Linked DNA regions of Casimicrobium huifangae. The protein of the gene in region 1 interacts with the protein of each later gene in a pairwise test. Links are inferred from orthologs where the notes say so. Each region holds a gene or a part of one and is shown on either strand. Other genes may lie near its edges.

Region 1 (11,324 bases):
GCGGCCTGATGGTTGATGGCTGGAGTGTTGGCTTGTCGCAAGGGGTGGCGAAGCGATCTCGCTGCATCAACGCGTTCTATCGTTCGCAGCGCCCGTTTGCACAAAACCTCGTCGATGCGAAGGCTGCCTATGCGGCAGCTCGCCTGCCCTGCGTATTCCGGATGACGCCGTTTATCGACGATCAGTCGCTCGATTCGCGTCTGGATTCGCTCGGCTATGTTCGTTTCGATCCGGCCATTGTCATGGCGCTCGACCTTGATCATCTGCATCGCGAGCACGTTTCGGTGGCGTCTTCGCAAACCACCGTCGTGACCGAAAGCAATATGGCGCTGGCGGCTGAACGCGTCGCCGCGCTCCGTGGCGACAGCGCGGAAGAAACGACAGGACTGGCCGCACGGTGGCAACTGGCTGCGGCCGAGGTAGCACCGGGCTTCGTGCTGACCGCCGGAGCGGGCGTCAACGCGGAACCCGACTGCGTTGCCAGCTCCGTCACCATTCGCGAAGGCGATCACGTTGGCGTCTTCGATGTGGTGACGGCTGCAGACTGGCGGGGGCGTGGGCTGGCCTCGGTGTTGATTGCGACCCAACTCGCGGACGCGCGCGCGCGGGGGGCACAGGTCGCCTATCTGCATGTGCGCGCCGACAATCCGGCGCGGCGCATCTACGAACGCTTCGGCTTCGTGGCAGTCTATGAGTATTGGTACCGGGCCTTGCCCGGCGATGCCCGCTAGCCTCGGCTGCCGCCTTGTAACCGCGCGCCAAATCAGTCGACGAACAGGCCTGCCGGCCATCAAGTACATCTGCAGGCATTCGTCGCAATCGCGCAACGCGTAGTTGGTTGTAGTACGCAAATCGGCACTTACCAACCCGCCAAGCCGCACCGGCGCGTATCATCGCAAGATGTTCCTAGCATTTTTTTGTGTCCGTTTGATGACAGTTGATGCGTGCGCGGCGGCGACGCCCTGGCGGACCGGGGCCCGATAGATGCTCACGCTGTTAAACATCCTCGCCGGCATCGCGCTCCTCGTGTGGGGCACCTACCTCGTGCGCACCAGCGTGCTGCGGGTATACGGCGCCGAGTTGCGCCGCTTCCTGTCGGTGAATGTAGGCAACCGCTTCCTCGCCCTGCTGGCCGGCCTTGGCGTGACCGGGCTGCTACAGAGCTCAACGGCGACGGCGTTGCTGACCACCTCATTCGCCGGCAGTGGCCTGATCGCCACCGCGCCGGCGCTTGCCATCATGCTCGGCGCGGATATCGGCACGGCGCTGGCAGCGGTGTTCCTCTCACGCGATCTCACCTGGTTGTCACCACTGCTGATCTTCGTCGGCGTGATCGTCTTCCTGTCCAAGCAGCGTAGCAATGCCGAGCATCTCGGCCGCGTCGCCATCGGGCTTGGCCTGATGATGCTGGCGCTGCAGCTGATCGTCGCTGCGGCACGGCCGCTCACGCAGACGGCCGGCGTCAAGGCCATCTTCACCACGATCTCTGGCGACCCGCTGCTCGATCTCGTGATCGCCGCTGCAGTCACCGTGCTGGCGTATTCCAGTCTGGCAGTTGTGCTGCTGGTCGCCACGCTGACGGCGTCGCAGGTGATCGGTCTCGACACCGCGCTGCCGCTGGTGCTCGGCGCCAATATCGGCAGCGGTCTGCTGGCGGTGCTGATGACGCTGAAATCGGCTGCCGAGGTACGCCGGGTGCCAATGGGCAATCTGTTCTTCAAACTCGGCGGCGCCTTGCTGGCGATCCCGTTCATTCGGCTGATCGCCAATTACGCCGGGGACTCGGGATTCCCGGATGCGCAGGTGGTGATTGCCTTTCACCTTGTCTTCAACATCGTGCTGGGCGCCATCTGCATCGGGCTGACCGAACGTACAGCGGCGCTGGTGGAACGGCTGATCCCGGCGGCACCGACGGCGCAGGACGAGTCGCGCGCGCGCCATCTCGACCCGCACGCGCTGCCCACGCCGTCGCTGGCGCTGACCTGTGCCGCCCGCGAGGCGTTGCGTATTGGGGACTTTGTGGAGCAGATGCTCGCCGCGCTCGGCAGGCTGATGCAGGACAACCATCGTTCCTCCGCCGACGAAATCCGCCGCCTTGATGATGTGGTTGACTCGCTCTACAAGCAGGTGAAGTTCTACCTGACGCAGGTAAGCCGCACGCCGATGGGCGAGCGCGAGAGCCGCAAGTGGACCGACATCATCTCGTTCACCATCAATCTTGAGCAGGTCGGCGACATCATCGAGAAGAGCGCCAACGATGTGGTGTCGAAGAACATCGAGCGCAACCGCAATTTCTCGGACGCCGGACGGCAGGAGCTTTGCGACCTGCACGCCCGGCTAGTGGCCAATCTGCGGCTGGCGATGAACGTGTTCATCAACAACGACGTCAACGACGCCGAGAAACTGCTCGCCGAGAAGGTGAAGTTCCGTGAGCTGGAGCTGGTCAACTATGACAAGCATCTGGTACGGCTGGCCGATCACACCGTGCAGAGCATCGAAACCAGCTCGCTGCACCTTGATCTGATGCGCGACCTGAAGCGCATCAATTCACACTTCTGCTCGGTTGCCTATCCGATTTTGGAGGCGGCGGGCGCCCTGTCGGAAAGCCGTCTGCGAGCCGTTGAGCACGAGCGCGGTGACGTCACCATCACTGGCGGCGGGCGGCAGCGCGTCTAGGGCCGTTACACCGGCAAGGCAGCTTTTCGGCCGGACCCGCATCGGCGCTTGGCTTCTGGCGGTAAAACGGCGATTGTCGATTTTTCGCGTTTTGATGGTGCGAGCCCAGATCAGCCGGGCTTCTTCGTCTAAAGTTGCCAGCCGGCAACCGCTAGCGATTCAGGACGCCCGCCTGCTGCGGCGGTGCTCCTGCCAGACCTTGACCACGATCGGTAGCACCGAAATCGCGACGATACCGATCACGATCACGGACAGGTTGTTGCGCACCCAGGAGATATTACCGAACAGGTAACCAGCGTAGGTCAAGGAGGAAATCCACGCCACGCCGCCGATCACGTTGTAGACAAAAAACGTGCGGTAGGGCATCTGCGCTACGCCCGCGAGGAACGGCACAAACGTACGCACGATGGGCACGAAGCGACCCATCACAATCGAAAACGGGCCGTACTTTTCGTAAAAGGCCTGCGTCTGCAGCAGATATTCCTGCTTGAAGACGCGCGAATCCTTGCGTTCAAATGCCTTCATACCGAGCCGACTGCCGACGAAATAGTTCACCGCGTCGCCGAGGATCGCAGCGGCGCACAGGATCGCAACGAACAGATGCACATTGAGCCCGGCAAGCGCGGTGATCGCGCCCGCGATGAACAGCAGCGAATCCCCCGGCAGCAGCGGCATGACCACCAGGCCGGTCTCGGCGAAGATGATCAGCGTGACCACGCCGAAGAACAGCAGCGGCGATGCCTGCGCCAGCGCCGCAAGGTGATCGTCGAGCGAGGAGAAGAAAGACAGCAGTTCAGCGATCATGAAATGGCCGCGCAGGCGCAACAGCCTTGAGCTGCCACGCCAACACGTCGTTGCCTCACGGCAGGATCTTCTCGGCTTCCAGCGCGTCCTTCGGCTTCGCCTCGGGTTTGACCAGATTCTCGCGCGAGGTGCCGAGCCAGCGCACCAGCGGCGCCATCACCAGCACTGACGAGTAGATACCGAAGCAGATACCGATGGTCAACGCCAGCGCGAAATAGTGCAGCGTCTCGCCACCGAAGAACAGCATCGCCAGCACCATGATCTGCGTCGAGCCGTGGGTGATGATGGTGCGGCTGATGGTGCTGGTGATCGCGTTGTCAATCACGTGATCAACGCTGGCCTTGCGCATCTTGCGGAAGTTTTCGCGCACCCGGTCTGCAATAACCACCGACTCGTTCACCGAGTAACCCAGGATCGCCAGCACACCGGCCAGCACTGGCAGGTTGAATTCCCAGCCGAAAATGGCGAACAGGCCGAGAATGATGATGATGTCGTGCAGGTTGGCGATGATGGCCGATACTGCGAAGCGCCATTCGAAGCGGATCGCCAGATACATCATGATGCCGGCAATCACCAGCACCAGCGCCAGCGCACCGCTTTCGAACAACTCCTTGCCCACCTGTGGGCCGACGAATTCAACCCGCTTGAGCTCAATCTTCTCGGCGCCGTCACCACACGCGGTTTTGGTGTCGGAGACCGGCCGCGCGCCGCACACTGCCTTGAACAGGTTCTCGCTCATCTGAGCGTTGGTGATGCCCTGCACCAGTGGCAGGCGCACCAGCACATCTTGCGGCGTGCCGAAGTTCTGCACTACCGCCTCACCGGTTTTCAGGCCTTCGATCGCCGCGCGCGCCTGCGCCATGTCCGCCGGTTTGGCGTAACGCAGCTCGGCCACGGTGCCGCCGGTGAAATCAATACCGTAGTGCAGGCCCTTGGTGAAAAGCGCGCCGACGGCGATGAGGAAGGTGATCAGCGAAATTGCGTTGAAGTACAACGCATATTTCATGAATGGCAGATCGCCCTTGATGCGGAAAAATTCCATGACTGTCTCCTGTTTTTCCGCGCTTACTTGCTGTCCGCCGCAACCACGTCGGTCGCAGCATCAGGGGGGCTGGTGACCACCGAGTCCGGGCGCCAGACTGTACCGATGGAAATTTTCTCCAGCTTCTTCTTGGTGCCATAAACCAGATTGACGATCCCGCGCGAGAAGAACACGGCGGAGAACATCGAGGTCAGGATGCCGAGGCAATGCACCACCGCGAAGCCCTTGACCGGACCGGAGCCGAACATGAACAGCGCGAGGCCGGCGATCAGCGTGGTGATGTTGGAGTCAAGAATCGTGGCCCAGGCATGGTCGAAGCCAGCCGAGATTGCCTCCTGCGGTTTGAGGCCGCGACGCAGCTCCTCGCGGATGCGTTCGTTGATCAGCACGTTGGCGTCAATCGCCATACCAAGTGTCAGCGCGATAGCGGCGATACCCGGCAAGGTCAGGGTTGCCTGCAGCATCGAGAGAATCGCGATCAGCAGCAGCAGGTTGACCGACAGCGCCAGCGTCGAGATCAGGCCCATCACCATGTAGTACACGCAGATGAATGCAGCCAGGGCGACAAAGCCCCACATCACCGAATTGAAACCTCGCTCGATGTTCTCGGCACCGAGGCTCGGGCCGACCGAGCGTTCCTCAATGATTTCCATCGGCGCTGCAATCGAGCCGGAACGAATCAAGAGCGCAATGTCGCTGGTCTCGCGCGTGGTCATGCGGCCGCTGATCTGGAAGTTGCTGCCCAGTTCGCCCTGGATGATCGGCGCCGTGATCACTTCCGGCTTGCCCTTTTCGATCAGCACGATCGCCATGCGGTTGCCGATATTTTGGCCCGTGACATCGCGAAGCACCCGCGCGCCCTGACCATCAGTGCTGACGCGAACGATCGGCTGGTTGCTCTGGCCGTCAAATGCCGGCTCGGCACCGTTGATGCGCTCGCCAGTAATCACGTACTGCTTCTTGACCAGAATCTGGCCGCCGTCGCGGTCGTTCATCAGCTCGGTGCCATAGGGAACATTGCCGTTCTGTGCGGCCTGCAGCGCAGCGCTGTTCTTGCTGTTGTCAGCCTCGACCATGCGCAGCTCGAGTGTGCCGGTGCGGCCGATCACGTCTTTCAGGCGGGCCGGGTCAGAGGCGCCCGGCACCTGAATGACGATGCGGTCAGCCCCTTGCCGCTGGATGATCGGCTCGGTCAGGCCCAGCGCGTTGATGCGGTTGCCCAGCACCTTCTGGTTCTGCTCGATGGCGGAGTCGGCCAGCTTCTTCTTGGCCTCTTCCTTGAGGGTGATGACGAGACGCAGGTCCTGCGCGGCGCCGTCTTCCTTGATCAGCAGATCCTTGTTGGAATCGCTGATTTCACGGGATGCCTTTTCACGCTGCGCCGGATCGCTGAACTTGACGGCGATGGTCTCGCCGCTCTTGTCGACGCCACCGTACTGGATCTTCTTCTCGCGCATCAGGCTGCGGATATCCGACGCGTTGCGGTCGGCGGCGCGGTCGAGCGCGCCCTTCATATCCACCTGCATCAGGAAGTGCACACCGCCGCGCAGATCAAGGCCCAGCGCCATCGGTTTGGCGTTCAGGTTCTGCATCCAGTGCGGGGTGGTCGATTCGCTGGTCAGCGCGATGATGTAGTTGCCGGTACCGTCGGCGACGCCATTGTTCAGGTCTTTCAGCAGCAGCTCTTTGGCCTTCACCTGGCTGTCGCTGTCCCCTTTGGCAAAACGAACATGCACGCCATTGGCCGGATCGAGCTCGGATGAGGCAATGGCGACACCGGCAGTCTTGAGCGTCTTTTCAACCCGCTCAAGCAGTGCGGCGTCGAGGCGCACTGCGGTCTTGTTGGTGGAAACCTGAACCGCCGGCACTTGCGGAAAGATGTTGGGAACGGTGTAGAAGAACCCGATCACAACCGCGACGATCATGATGAGGTATTTCCACAGGGGATAGCGATTCATGGGCTGATCCTGGGGCTAGGGCGAAGTGTTGGGTGTACGTTGGGACGCCGGCTGACATCCCAACCCCTGCAGACGGCGGCAGCGGCGCAAGCGCGCGGGCTGCCAGCGCAGGGTCAGATCTGTTTGATGGAGCCTTTGGGCAGAAGTGCCGTGACCGCGTTGCGCTGGAAGCTGATCTCGGTAGTGCCGTTCACCTGCAGGGTGACGTAGTTTTCGTCAAGCTTGACCACTTTACCCACCACGCCGCCGGCGGTGACGACTTCGTCGCCCTTCTGCAGCGCTTCCATCATCGCCTTTTGTTCCTTGGCGCGCTTCTGCTGCGGACGGATGAGCAGGAAATAAAAGACAACGAAGATACCGATCATCGGCAGCAGCGAGAGAAATTCGTTACCGGCTGTGCCGCCGGCTGCCTGCGCGTAAGCAGTGCCAATCATGGGGAAACCCTCGATAAATCAAAAAGTTAACTGCATATTGTAGCCGTCGCAGACAAGCTTTCTGATCGCCTTGATGCAGGCGTCTTTTCTTTGCAACCCTGATTCAACAAGGGCTCCAGCTTCATTTCTTTTTAAGTCGACTATTCATTAAAAGCGCGCTTTAGCCCCGTTCAAACAAGCTTCTTGGAGAAAAGCTGCTACCGCACTCGCGCTACGCGGGAACGGACCGCTGCGCCAGCGCCCGCAGATTCGCCGACTTGCCCACTGACCATGCCTGCGCCATCAGCTCATGAACGGCAGCCGCACCCAGTACCGGCTCGGCCAGCGCTGTGAATTTGCGCTCCAGGTCGGCGTCGCTCAACGGCCGCTGCAGCGAGCCAATTGCGTGTTCAACATGCACTTCGCGGCGCTCGCCGTTTCGCAGCACAGCGGTGGCGCGGACTTCCGCCTCGTCAATCGCCGGGTCCACCGTCGCCACCACCTTGCGCCGTGCAGCAACGACGTCGGCGCGAGTCACCACCTCATCAGCAAACTCCGCCTCGCCTGCCCGCCCGAACAGCAAACCGGCCGCGCAGCCGTGGTAGACGCTGAACTTGGCTTCCAGGCCGTCCTTCGGTTCCTTCTTGCCGGTCAGCTCAAGCACCAGCGAATGCACGGCAATTTCAATGCGCTCGACGTCGTCGGCCTGTACGCCCGCCGCCCGCAGTTGCGCGCAGGCATCAATCGCCGGATGAATCACGATGCCGCAGGCGAACGGCTTGTAGGTGTTGAACGAGATTTCGAAGCGCGAACCCAATTCATCCGTGACTTCGTTCCAATCGCACTTGGTCGACGCCACCTGCATCAGGCCGCGTGGCGCCTCCAGCGCGCGCTTGCTGGCCGTAAAGCCTTCGCGTGCGAGCAAGGCAGCGAGCAGCCCGGCACGGGCGGCCGCGCCGGGGTGAAACGGCTTGGTCATGGTGCCAAACTGTTCACGCAGCCCGACCGGGGTTGACGCCGCGATGCCCAGCGCCATCTGCGTGCGGTCAGCGTCGAGCCCCAGCATGCGCGCACAACCCGCCGCCGCGCCAAGCATGCCGGTGGAGCCGGTGATGTGCCAGCCACGGTCGTAGTGATCGGGATACATCGCATTGCCGACGCGGCAGGCGACATCGATGCCGAGCACCAGCGAATCAATCAGTGCACGGCCCGAAGCCCCTGTCACCTCGGCCAGCGCCAGCAGGGCGGATGCCACCGGGCCCGCCGGGTGGATGATGGTCTTCAGGTGGGTGTCGTCAAAATCAAAGGTGTGCGAAGTGATGCCGTTCACCAGCGCGGCGCCCGCCATGTCGAGCCGTTCCTTGCGGCCGAGCACCGTCGCCTGCGGTGCCGGCTGCATAACGGCAAGCGCACGTAGCGCGGCATCTGCCGCCTCGTGTTTGGCCGCGCCGATGCCGCAGCCCAGCCAGTTGAAAAAGGTGCGGTGCGCTTCGTGATCGACTGCGGCACTCCAGCCGCCCGCAGCGCCGGACGGATGATTCGCGACGAACTCCGCCAGCGTGCGAGTGACGGGAGGCGGATTGTGGTCGGCGTGGACTTGAGTATTGCGGGCCATGATTTTTTTGGCTGTAGGTAGATGACATGCACTTGCCACTCCCTCTCCCCTTGTGGGAGAGGGTCCGGGGAGAGGGGGTACGTGCAATGGAGAGCCGCGTCAGTTGTTTCCGCGACCATCCCCCTCTCCCCCAACCCTCCCCCACCAAGGGGGAAGGAGCAAACCGGAGGAACTGGTTAAGTGCCTATTTCAATATTGCGCTCACGCACCAGCTTGGTCCAGCGCGCAACCTCAGCCGCAATGAATGCCGAAAACTCGGCGCTGCTCATCGGCATCGGCTCCAGTGCCTCGCCCGACAGTCGCTCGCGCAGCTCCGGCAACGCGATAGCGCGGTTGATCTCTTCGTTGAGCCTGCTTACCACGGCGAGCGGCATTTTGGCCGGTCCGACAATGCCATACCACTGCACTGCCGTGAATCCGGAAAAGCCCAATTCCTCAAAGGTGGGCACCTCAGGCAAGACTGCGTGACGCTTGTTGCCGGTGACCGCGAGCGGACGCAGTTTGCCGCTCTTGATGTGTTGCAACGCTGCCGCGAGCCCAGGCATCATGAATTGCGTCTGCCCGCCCAGCACGTCGGTGATCGCAGGTGCGATGCCGCGATACGGCGCGTGTGTCGCCTGAATGTCCACGGCCAGCTTGAACTGCTCCACCAGCAGGTGCGTCAGCGAACCTTGCCCGGCACTGCCGAAGCTCAGTGGCGACCTCTTCGCCAGCGCCACCAGCTCCTTCACTGACGCCGCAGGCACACCACTGCCCACCACCAACACGTTCGGCGTACCGGCCACCATCGCAATGGCAGTGAAATCCTTCACCGCATCGTAGGGGATATTGCGCATCGCCGGGTTGGTGCCGTGGGTGGCAACGTAGCCGAGCATCAGCGTATAGCCGTCGGCGGGCGCCCGCATGGTCGCTTGCGCCGCGATCACGCCACCGCCGCCGCTCATGTTGTCGACGATGAAGGGTTGACCGAGCGCCTTCTGCAACCGCTCGGCGACCGTACGCGCGACCAGATCAACGCCACCGCCCGGCGCAACCGGCGCGATGATCTTCACGGTGCGGCTGGGGTAAGGGGCTGTCTGGGCATGGCCTGCGCCGGCAATGGCCGCGACAGCCGCAGCCAGCGTCGCGCGCGAAAAACTTCTACGGTCCATCGCTTACCCTCACAAATCGATGATCGCCGGCGGATTGTGGGAGCGGCTCCGCCGCGCCCCGCCGGGGCGGTTCAAATCTGGTCGCGGCACCACCACTCACGGCATGGCAGCGCTCAATCCGTCCCGCGCGCCCGATCACGATGGAATTGCTCGCGCCATGCCACGTAGCGCTGCTGCTCAATCGCCTCGCGCATTTCTTTCGTGAGCCGCAGGTAGTAGTGCAGGTTGTGGATCGTGTTGAGCATCGCGCCGAGGATTTCGCCGGTCTTGTTCAGATGATGCAGGTAGGCGCGGCTGAAGTTGCGGCAGGTGTAGCAGCTGCAGGATTCGTCGAGCGGCCGCCGGTCGTCGCGGAACTTGGCGTTCTTCAACTTGATGTCACCAAAGCGCGTGAACAGCCAGCCATTGCGGGCGTTGCGTGTGGGCATCACGCAGTCGAACATGTCGAGCCCGCGCTCTACCGCGTAGACGAGGTCTTCCGGCGTGCCGACGCCCATCAGGTAGTGCGGCTTGTGGGTCGGCAATTTCGGCCCGATGAAATCGAGGATGCGATGCATGTCCTCCTTCGATTCGCCGACCGACAGACCGCCGACGGCGATGCCGTCGAAGCCGATGTCGTTGAGGCCCGCAAGCGAATCGGCACGCAGCTGCTCAAACAGCGCGCCCTGCACAATCCCGAACAGCGCATTCGGGTTGTCAAGTTTGTTGAACTCATCCTTGGACCGCTGTGCCCAGCGCCGGCTCATCAGCATCGACGCCTGCGCCTGCTCATAGGTCGCGTCCGCCGGCGTGCATTCGTCGAGCTGCATCACGATGTCGGAATTCAGCGAGCGCTGGATCTGCATCGACACTTCCGGCGACAAAAACAGCCGATCGCCATTGATCGGCGAGGCAAAGTGCACGCCCTCCTCGGTGATCTTGCGCAGCTCGCCGAGTGACCACACCTGAAAGCCACCCGAGTCGGTGAGGATCGGGCCACGCCAGCCCATGAAGTCGTGCAGCCCCTTGAACTGGTCGACGATGGTCGTGCCTGGCCGCAGCCACAGATGAAAGGTGTTGCCGAGGATGATCTGGGCACCGATGTCGGTCAGATGCTGCGGCGTCATCGCTTTCACCGTGCCGTAAGTGCCGACCGGCATGAAGATCGGCGTTTCGACCACGCCGTGGTTAAGATGCAGGCGACCGCGACGGGCGTGACCGTCGGTGGCGAGGAGTTCAAATTTCATGGCAGACCTTGTGGGAGCGGCTCCGCCGCGATCTCAGTGAAACAGTGGGCATTCGAGTCACGGTAGAGCCCCTCTACAGGGAAGAGCGGGCGAGCAGCATGGCATCGCCATAACTGAAGAACCGGTATCGCTGCGCAATCGCATGGGCATATAGCGCCCGAATGTGCTCATAGCCCGAAAACGCGGAGACAAGCATGAGCAAGGTTGATTTCGGCAGATGGAAATTGGTCAGCAAGAGGTCGACGACCTGAAACTGATAGCCCGGCGTAATGAAGATATCGGTCTCACCCTCATGCGCACGCAGCTCCCCGCAGGCGCGCACCGCTCCCTCCAGCGTGCGCACGCTGGTGGTGCCTACGGCGACGACGCGACCATTGCGCGCCCGGCAGGCATTGATCGCGTCCACCGTCTGCTGTGACAGCACATAGCGCTCGCGGTG
Region 2 (7,699 bases), 1.2 Mb from region 1 along the record:
TAGCGATGCACGCGCCGGCTCGCTGTCGGCGGATCGCGAGCGCTTCTTGCAGTGGCGCACGATCGACGGCGTGACGCTCGACCCGCTCGGCGAATTCAACGAGCTCGAAACCCTGGTGCACGGCCTGCTGGCGCCCGCGATGCTGCTCGATTACCTGCGCTACTTCGTGCTGTTTGAAGATGACGGCGGGCTGCTCAAGAAAGTGGCGGGCTATCACCAGTTTCATGCCGTGCGTGCCGCCATCGAGCAGGTGATCGCGGCCTCGCGCCCCGGTGGCAGTCGCAAGGGCGGCGTGGTGTGGCACACGCAGGGCAGCGGCAAGAGCATCACGATGACCTGCTTTGCAGCGCGCGTGATGCAGACCCCGACGATGGAGAACCCGACCATCGTGGTGATCACCGACCGCAACGACCTCGACGGGCAGTTGTTTGGAGTGTTCTCGCTGGCGGAAGATTTGCTGCGCGAGCAGCCGGTGCAGGCGACGACACGGCAGGACCTGCGCGCGCGGCTCGGCAACCGTCCGTCCGGTGGCATCATCTTCGCCACCATTCAAAAATTCATGCCCGGCGCCGATGAAGACAGCTTCCCCGTGCTCTCGGACCGCCGCAACATTGTGGTGATTGCCGACGAGGCCCACCGCACACAATATGGCTTTGCCGCGAAACTGAAAGCCCCCGCGCCACCGCGCGTGGGCACGGCCGCGAACGACGCGACAGTGGGCAGCACACTGCGTGCGGCCGAAGGTCCGCCGGGCGAATACATCAGCCGGTTTCAGGTGGGCTACGCGCAGCACCTGCGCGATGCGCTGCCGAACGCAACGTTTGTGGCCTTTACCGGTACGCCGGTGTCCAGCGAGGACCGCGACACGCGGGCGGTGTTTGGTGACTACATCCACGTCTACGACATGCAGCAGGCGAAGGAGGATGGTGCGACCGTCGCGATCTACTTTGAATCAAGGCTGGCGCGGCTGGGGTTGAAAGACGCCGATCTGCCGGAGCTCGATGAGGCGGTCGACGAGCTGACCGAGGACGAGGAAGAAACCCAGCAGGCACGACTCAAGAGCCGCTGGGCCGCGCTGGAGCGCGTGGTGGGCGCCGAGCCGCGGGTGGCCCGCGTGGCGGCCGATCTGGTGGCGCACTTCGAGGAACGGCAGCGCGCGCAGACCGGCAAGGCGATGGTGGTGGCGATGAGCCGCGACATCTGCGTCCACCTCTACGACGAGGTCATCAGGCTGCGCCCCGACTGGCACGACGCAGACCCGGAGAAAGGTGCGATCAAAATCGTGATGACCGGCTCGGCGAGCGACAAGGCGCTGCTGCGACCGCATATCTACAGCGGGCAGACCCGCAAACGGCTGGAGAAACGCTTCAAGGACCCGGCCGACCCGCTCGCCATGGTCATCGTGCGTGACATGTGGCTGACCGGTTTCGACGCGCCTTGCGTGCACACGCTCTACGTGGACAAGCCGATGAAGGGGCACAACCTGATGCAGGCGATCGCGCGGGTGAACCGCGTGTTCCGCGACAAGCAGGGCGGGCTGGTGGTGGACTACATCGGGATCGCCAACGAACTGCGCAGCGCGCTGAAGGATTACACCGCCAGCCATGGCCGTGGCCGGCCGACGGTGGATGCGGCCGAGGCGTACGCCGTGATGGCCGAAAAGCTCGATGTGCTGCGCGGCATGCTGCATGGCTTTGACTATTCCGCATTTCGCACGGCGGGCCATCGTCTGCTCGCGGGTGCCGCCAACCATGTGCTCGGGCTGACTGATGGCAAGAAGCGTTTTGCCGACATCGCGCTGGCGATGAGCAAGGCATTCACGCTGTGCTGCACGCTGGATGAGGCCAAGGCAGTGCGCGATGAGGTGGCCTTCCTGCAGTGCGTGAAGGTGATCCTGACCAAGCGTGAGCTGGCGCAACAAAAGCGGACCAACGAGGAACGCGAGCTGGCGGTACGGCAAATCATCAGCTCGGCGGTAGTGTCGGACGAAGTGGTGGATGTGTTTGATGCGGTGGGGCTGGACAAACCCAACATCGGCATCCTCGACGACGCGTTCCTGGAAGACGTGCGCAACTTGCCGGAACGCAACCTGGCCGTGGAGCTGCTTGATCGCCTGCTCGAAGGCGAGATCAGGACGCGCTTCGCGAGCAATCTCGTGCAGCAGCGGCGGTTTTCAGAACTGCTGGCCAACGTCATTACCCGCTACCAGAACCGCACCATCGAAACCGCACAGGTGATCGAAGAACTGATCGAGATGGCGCGCAAGTTCCGCGAGGCAGCCAATCGCGGCGAAGCGCTTGGGTTGAACGATGACGAAGTCCGCTTTTACGATGCGCTGGTGGACAACGAGTCCGCCGTGCGCGAACTGGGCGACGAAACGCTCAAGAAGATCGCCCACGAACTGACTGAAAGCCTGCGCCGCAACATCACTGTGGACTGGTCGCAGCGCGAGAGCGTGCGCGCCAAACTACGCCTGATGGTGAAACGCATCCTCCGCAAGTACCGCTACCCGCCCGATTTGCAAGACGGCGCGGTAGAGCTGGTGTTGCGGCAGGCAGAGGCGTTGGGCGACGCCTGGTCGTAGTCAGCGCAGCACATTTACACATTGGTACGCTGCAAAAGAAAAAGGGTTAGCGGCAATTAACCAGCTAACCCTTTGTGAGTATGGTCGGCGTAGCGGGATTCGAACTCGCGACCCCTTGCACCCCATGCAAGTGCGCTACCAGGCTGCGCTATACGCCGAGCCGTTGATTGTAGCAGTGCAGCATGAGCGCTCTGCTGCGAATAGGTGAGTGTTGCGTGATAGCTGGCCCGCAGTGCATTGCATCGGCACGCATGTGCACGCGTGCATATGTCGTGCACGTGTGTGTGAGGAGGACTAGCTGGGCTGCTTCGGGTCGAGCAACGCCGCGATTTCAAGCAGCTCTTGTCGCAAGTCGGTGCCATCAACGTGGCTGAGCACGGTGCGGCCGGTGGTGGCGACAGCGGTCACGTTGCGCCGCCGCGTCGCGGGCTGGGCGCCATTGGCCTCTTCGTCCAGTCGGCCACGGGCGCCGATGATGGTGAAGCCTTCGCCGTAGAGCAGCTCGCGGATGCGGCGCACCAGCAGCACTTCATGGTGCTGGTAATAGCGGCGGTTGCCACGGCGCTTGACCGGGCGCAGTTGGGTGAACTCCTGCTCCCAGTAGCGCAGCACGTGCGGTTTGACCAGGCAAAGCTCACTCACTTCGCCGATGGTGAAGTAGCGTTTCGCCGGAATCGGCGGCAGTTCAGCCAGCGACGGGCTCTCGCTCGGCATGAGCGGCGTCCACCTGCGCCTTGAGTTTGTTGCTGGCGTGGAAGGTCACGACGCGGCGCGCCGTGATCGGGATTTCCTCGCCGGTTTTCGGGTTGCGACCAGGGCGCTGCGATTTTTCGCGCAGATTGAAGATGCCGAAGCCGGAGAGCTTGACGTCTTCGCCACGCTCCAGGGCTTCGCGCACTTCTTCAAAGAAGTAGTCGACCATGTCCTTCGCTTCGCGCTTGTTCAAGCCCAGTCGCTCGAACAGGACATCCGCTAGCTCCGCTTTGGTAACCGATTCAGGCATTACTACTGTCTATGCACTAGGCGCGCAATGCGGCGCCATGTTGTTGTTGAACATTGTCGAGCATCCGCTGGCATGCTCCCTCGATCTCGTTATCTGCCAACGTACGTTCAGTATCTTGCATAAGTACCCGAATTGCAACGCTTTTTTTGCCTTCTGGCAGACCGGCGCCGCGGTACACGTCAAACACTTCCACCGCGCGCACAAACGCCGGCGCGGCCTCGCGCAAGCTGGCTGTGAGAGCGTCGGAATTAACGGAATTTGCAACCACCAGCGCCATGTCGCGGCGCACCAGCGGCTGCTTCGAGACCGGCACATGCACCGGCATGGGGCACTGTTGCAGCGCCGCCACATCCAGCTCGAACACCACCGGTGCCGAGCTGAGCTCGAACTTGGTCAGATGCTTCGGGTGCAGTTCGCCGATCCAGCCGATGGTCGCCCCTCCCTGCGCGATTTGCGCCGAGCGGCCAGGGTGCAGCAACGGATGCTCACCAGCAGCAAAGGTCACGTCAGCCGGCAACAACGCCATCAAATCCGCCTTTACGTCAAAAAAGTCCACTGCACGCTTGGCACTGGCCCACTGCTCGGTCACTGCGCCGCCCCAGGCTGCACCGGCGAGCCGCAGTGGCTGGGCGATCCCGGCCACAGCCAGCTCGCCATCGGTGACGCTCTTGTCGCGCAGGAACACCTTGCCCAGCTCAAAGACGCGAACCCGATCCGCCTTGTGACTGGCGTTGTATTGAATGTTCGCCAGCAAACCGGGGATCAGCGAGGTGCGCATCACCGCCATCTGGCTGGCGATCGGGTTCAGCAGCTTGATCGGGTTACCGTTGCCGAGCAGCTCGCGCTCCCAGCTTTCATCGACGAAGCTGTAGTTGATGGCCTCGAAGTAATCCGCTGCAGCAATCGCGGCGCGCAGCTCGTGCAGGCTGCGTGTGCTTTCGCGCTTGGCGTGCATCGCGGCGCGCGCGACCGGCGGCAGCGCCGGGATGTTGTCAAAGCCATAGATGCGGGCGATCTCCTCGATCAGATCCTCTTCGATCTCGATGTCGAAGCGGTAGCTGGGCGGGGTGACGATGATGGCCTCATCCGTGCCGCCGGTCGATTCCACAACAGAGCGCCGGTGCGGCAGGCCCAACCGCGTGAAAATGCCGCTCATTTCGTCGGCAGAAACCGGCACGCCGATGACCTTCTGCGCACGTGCAATGCGCATCGTGACCGGCTTGCGGGTGGGCACGTTGACCGTCTGATCGTCAAGCGGACCGGCCTCGCCGCCGCAGATTTCCAGGATCAGCGCGCAGATGCGATCCAGGTGCGCCGGGATCGTCTCCCAGTCCACGCCACGCTCAAAGCGGTGCCCGGCGTCGGTGGAGAAGTTGTAGCGGCGGCCGCGGCCCTGAATGGCGAGCGGGTGCCAGAACGCGGCTTCGACGTAGACGTTCTGCGTGTCGAGCGACACGGCCGTGCTGTCACCGCCCATGATGCCGGCGAGCGATTCAACCGCGTGGTCGTCGGCGATGACACCGACTTTGTCGTAGAGCTCGACGGTGTTGCCATTGAGCAGCTTGAGCGTTTCGCCCGCCTTGCCCCAGCGCACTTCGAGCCCGCCATGCACCTTGTCGAGATCGAACACGTGCGTCGGGCGACCGAGTTCCAGCATCACGTAGTTGGAAATGTCGACCAGCGCTGTGATCGAGCGTTGACCGGATTTCTCCAGCCGTTCCCGCATCCACGCCGGGGTGGAGGCCTTGGCGTTGACGCCGCGCACCACGCGGCCAGCGAAACGGCCGCACAGATCAGGCGCCAGCACCTTTACAGGCAGCACATCGGCCAGCGTTGCCTTCACCTCGCCAGTGGGCGCCGGCGCGAGAGGCGCGCCGGTGATGGCGTGCACTTCGCGCGCGACCCCATAGACCGACAGGCAGTCCGCCTTGTTCGGCGTCAGCTTGATCAGGAATTTGCTGTCGTTGAGCGAAAGGTATTCGCGGATGTCGGCGCCGATCGGCGCGTCGGCCGCCAGCTCCAGCAGACCGGCATGATCAGTGGAGATACCCAGCTCACGGGCGCTGCAGAGCATGCCGTTGGACTCGACACCGCGCATCTTGACCGGCTTGATCAGGAATGGCTTGCCATCCTCACCAGGCGGCAACTCGGCGCCGACCAGTGCGCAGGGGATTTTGATGCCAGCCCGGGCATTCGGCGCACCACAGACGATCTGCAGCGGTGTTGCAGCGTGCGCCCCTACGTTGACCGTACACAGCGACAGCTTGTCCGCGTTCGGATGCTTCTCGCGGGTGACGATCTCGCCGACGACGATCTTGGTGAACGGCGGCGCAGCGGGCGTCACCTCCTCCACCTCCAGCCCGGCCATCGTGAGCGCGTGGGCGAGTTCGTCCGTCGTCATGGACGGGTTGCAGAAGCTGCGGAGCCAGGATTCGGAGAATTGCATAAATTCAAGGACGAAAGACGAATGACGAATGACGAAAGAACGTGAGCGGGAACGCTAACCAATGTCGTCATTCGTCATTGGTCATTCGTCCTGCGCCAGTGGCGCTAGGCAAACTGCTTCAAAAAGCGCAGATCGCCCTCGAAGAACAGGCGCAGATCGCCAATGCCGTAGCGCAACATCGTGAGACGCTCGAGCCCGGAGCCAAAGGCGAAGCCGATGTAGCGCTCGGGGTCGAGACCGAAGTTGCGCACCACGCTCGGATGCACCTGGCCGGAACCGGAAATCTCCAGCCACTTGCCTTTCAGCGGGCCGCTTTCGAACTTCATGTCGATCTCGGCGGATGGCTCGGTGAACGGGAAGTAGCTCGGGCGGAAGCGCACCTGCAGGTCGTCGCTCTCGAAGAAGCGACGCAGGAAGTCGGTATAGACGCCCTTCAGGTCGGCGAACGAGATGTTCTCGTCAATCCAGAGTCCCTCGACCTGATGGAACATCGGCGAGTGGGTGGCGTCGGAGTCGACGCGATAGGTGCGCCCCGGCGCGATGACCTTGATCGGTTTGCCCTTCGTGGTCACGTCGCTCGCGTGCATCCGCGCGTAACGTACCTGCATCGGCGAGGTGTGGGTGCGCAGCAGCAGCGGCAGGCCGTCGGTGCCGTTCATGTCGACGTAGAACGTGTCCTGCATCGAGCGCGCCGGGTGGTTCGGCGGGTTGTTCAGCGCCGTGAAGTTGAACCAGTCGGCCTCAATCTCGGGGCCATCGGCGACGTCGAAACCGATCGAGCCAAAAATCTCCTCAACGCGCTGCCAGGTACGGATCACCGGGTGAATACCGCCCTGCCCCTTGCCACGACCGGGCAGGGTGACGTCGATGGACTCCGCCGCGAGTTTGGCGTTGAGCGCATCGGCAGCGAGCGCGTCGCGCCGGGCTCGCAACGCAGCCTCGATAGCGTCCTTGGTGCGGTTGATCTCGGCGCCACGGGTCTTCTTTTCCTCCGGCGACAGGGTGGCCATGCCCTTCAGCAGGTCGGTGACGGCGCCGGTCTTGCCAAGGTACTTCGCCTTGGCGTTCTCCAGCGACGGTGCGTCGGCACAGGCAGCGAAGTCGGCACTGGCGGAGGCGATGATTTGTTCGAGGGATTGCGTCATGTCATCACGGTCCAGAAAAAACAAAAGGGAGGCGGTGCCTCCCTTTTGTGGGTTGCTCGAGAGCGGTCGGTAAGGGAGGCCTAGGCCTTCTTGACGCGCTCCACGAGCGCGGTAAACGCCGGCGCGTCAAAGACGGCCATGTCGGCGAGTACCTTGCGGTCGATCTCGATGGCCGCCTTTTTCAGGGCGCCCATGAAGGTCGAGTACTTCATGCCGGCTTCGCGGGCTGCGGCGTTGATACGCGCAATCCACAGGGCACGGAAATCGCGCTTCTTGTTGCGGCGATCGCGATAGGCATATTGCCCGGCGCGCATCACCGCCTGCTTGGCAACGCGATAGACGTTATTGCGACGACCGCGATAGCCTTTGGCCAGCGCGATAATTTTCTTGTGACGGGCGCGGGCGGTTACACCACGTTTTACGCGAGGCATCTTTCAGTCCTCCTTATGCGTAGGGCAACATGGCCTTGACACGGCCGACGTCGCTCTCATGGATGGTAACGACACCACGCAGCTGACGCT

What was found.
Region 2: the proteins of secD (region 1) and pheT interact in binary tests that used the Escherichia coli proteins (3 or more experiments, as listed by UniProt). The link is inferred for Casimicrobium huifangae from one-to-one orthologs.

What each region holds. Positions count from the first base shown.
Region 1 is NZ_CP041352.1:3,676,891-3,688,214, forward strand. The notes cover bases 4,014-6,897. They hold secD (protein translocase subunit SecD), read right to left. Parts: upstream 6,481-6,897; coding sequence 4,546-6,480; downstream 4,014-4,545. Other genes in these bases: secF (protein translocase subunit SecF), read right to left, coding at 4,014-4,522; yajC (preprotein translocase subunit YajC), read right to left, coding at 6,594-6,897. Also shown: FKL89_RS16595 (GNAT family N-acetyltransferase), read left to right, coding at 1-731; FKL89_RS16600 (Na/Pi cotransporter family protein), read left to right, coding at 985-2,676; FKL89_RS16605 (VTT domain-containing protein), read right to left, coding at 2,836-3,480; more of secF, read right to left, coding at 3,536-4,013; more of yajC, read right to left, coding at 6,898-6,914; FKL89_RS16625 (MmgE/PrpD family protein), read right to left, coding at 7,126-8,508; FKL89_RS16630 (Bug family tripartite tricarboxylate transporter substrate binding protein), read right to left, coding at 8,685-9,659; tRNA guanosine(34) transglycosylase Tgt, read right to left, coding at 9,773-10,885; tRNA preQ1(34) S-adenosylmethionine ribosyltransferase-isomerase QueA, read right to left, coding at 10,959-11,324. UniProt on the Escherichia coli protein: Part of the Sec protein translocase complex. Interacts with the SecYEG preprotein conducting channel. SecDF uses the proton motive force (PMF) to complete protein translocation after the ATP-dependent function of SecA.
Region 2 is NZ_CP041352.1:2,433,053-2,440,751, forward strand. What follows is about bases 3,319-6,391. They hold pheT (phenylalanine--tRNA ligase subunit beta), read right to left. Parts: upstream 6,034-6,391; coding sequence 3,604-6,033; downstream 3,319-3,603. Other genes in these bases: FKL89_RS11030 (integration host factor subunit alpha), read right to left, coding at 3,319-3,587; pheS (phenylalanine--tRNA ligase subunit alpha), read right to left, coding at 6,138-6,391. In the rest of the region: FKL89_RS11015 (type I restriction endonuclease subunit R), read left to right, coding at 1-2,584; FKL89_RS11025 (MerR family transcriptional regulator), read right to left, coding at 2,879-3,298; more of FKL89_RS11030, read right to left, coding at 3,270-3,318; more of pheS, read right to left, coding at 6,392-7,178; rplT (50S ribosomal protein L20), read right to left, coding at 7,259-7,609; rpmI (50S ribosomal protein L35), read right to left, coding at 7,623-7,699.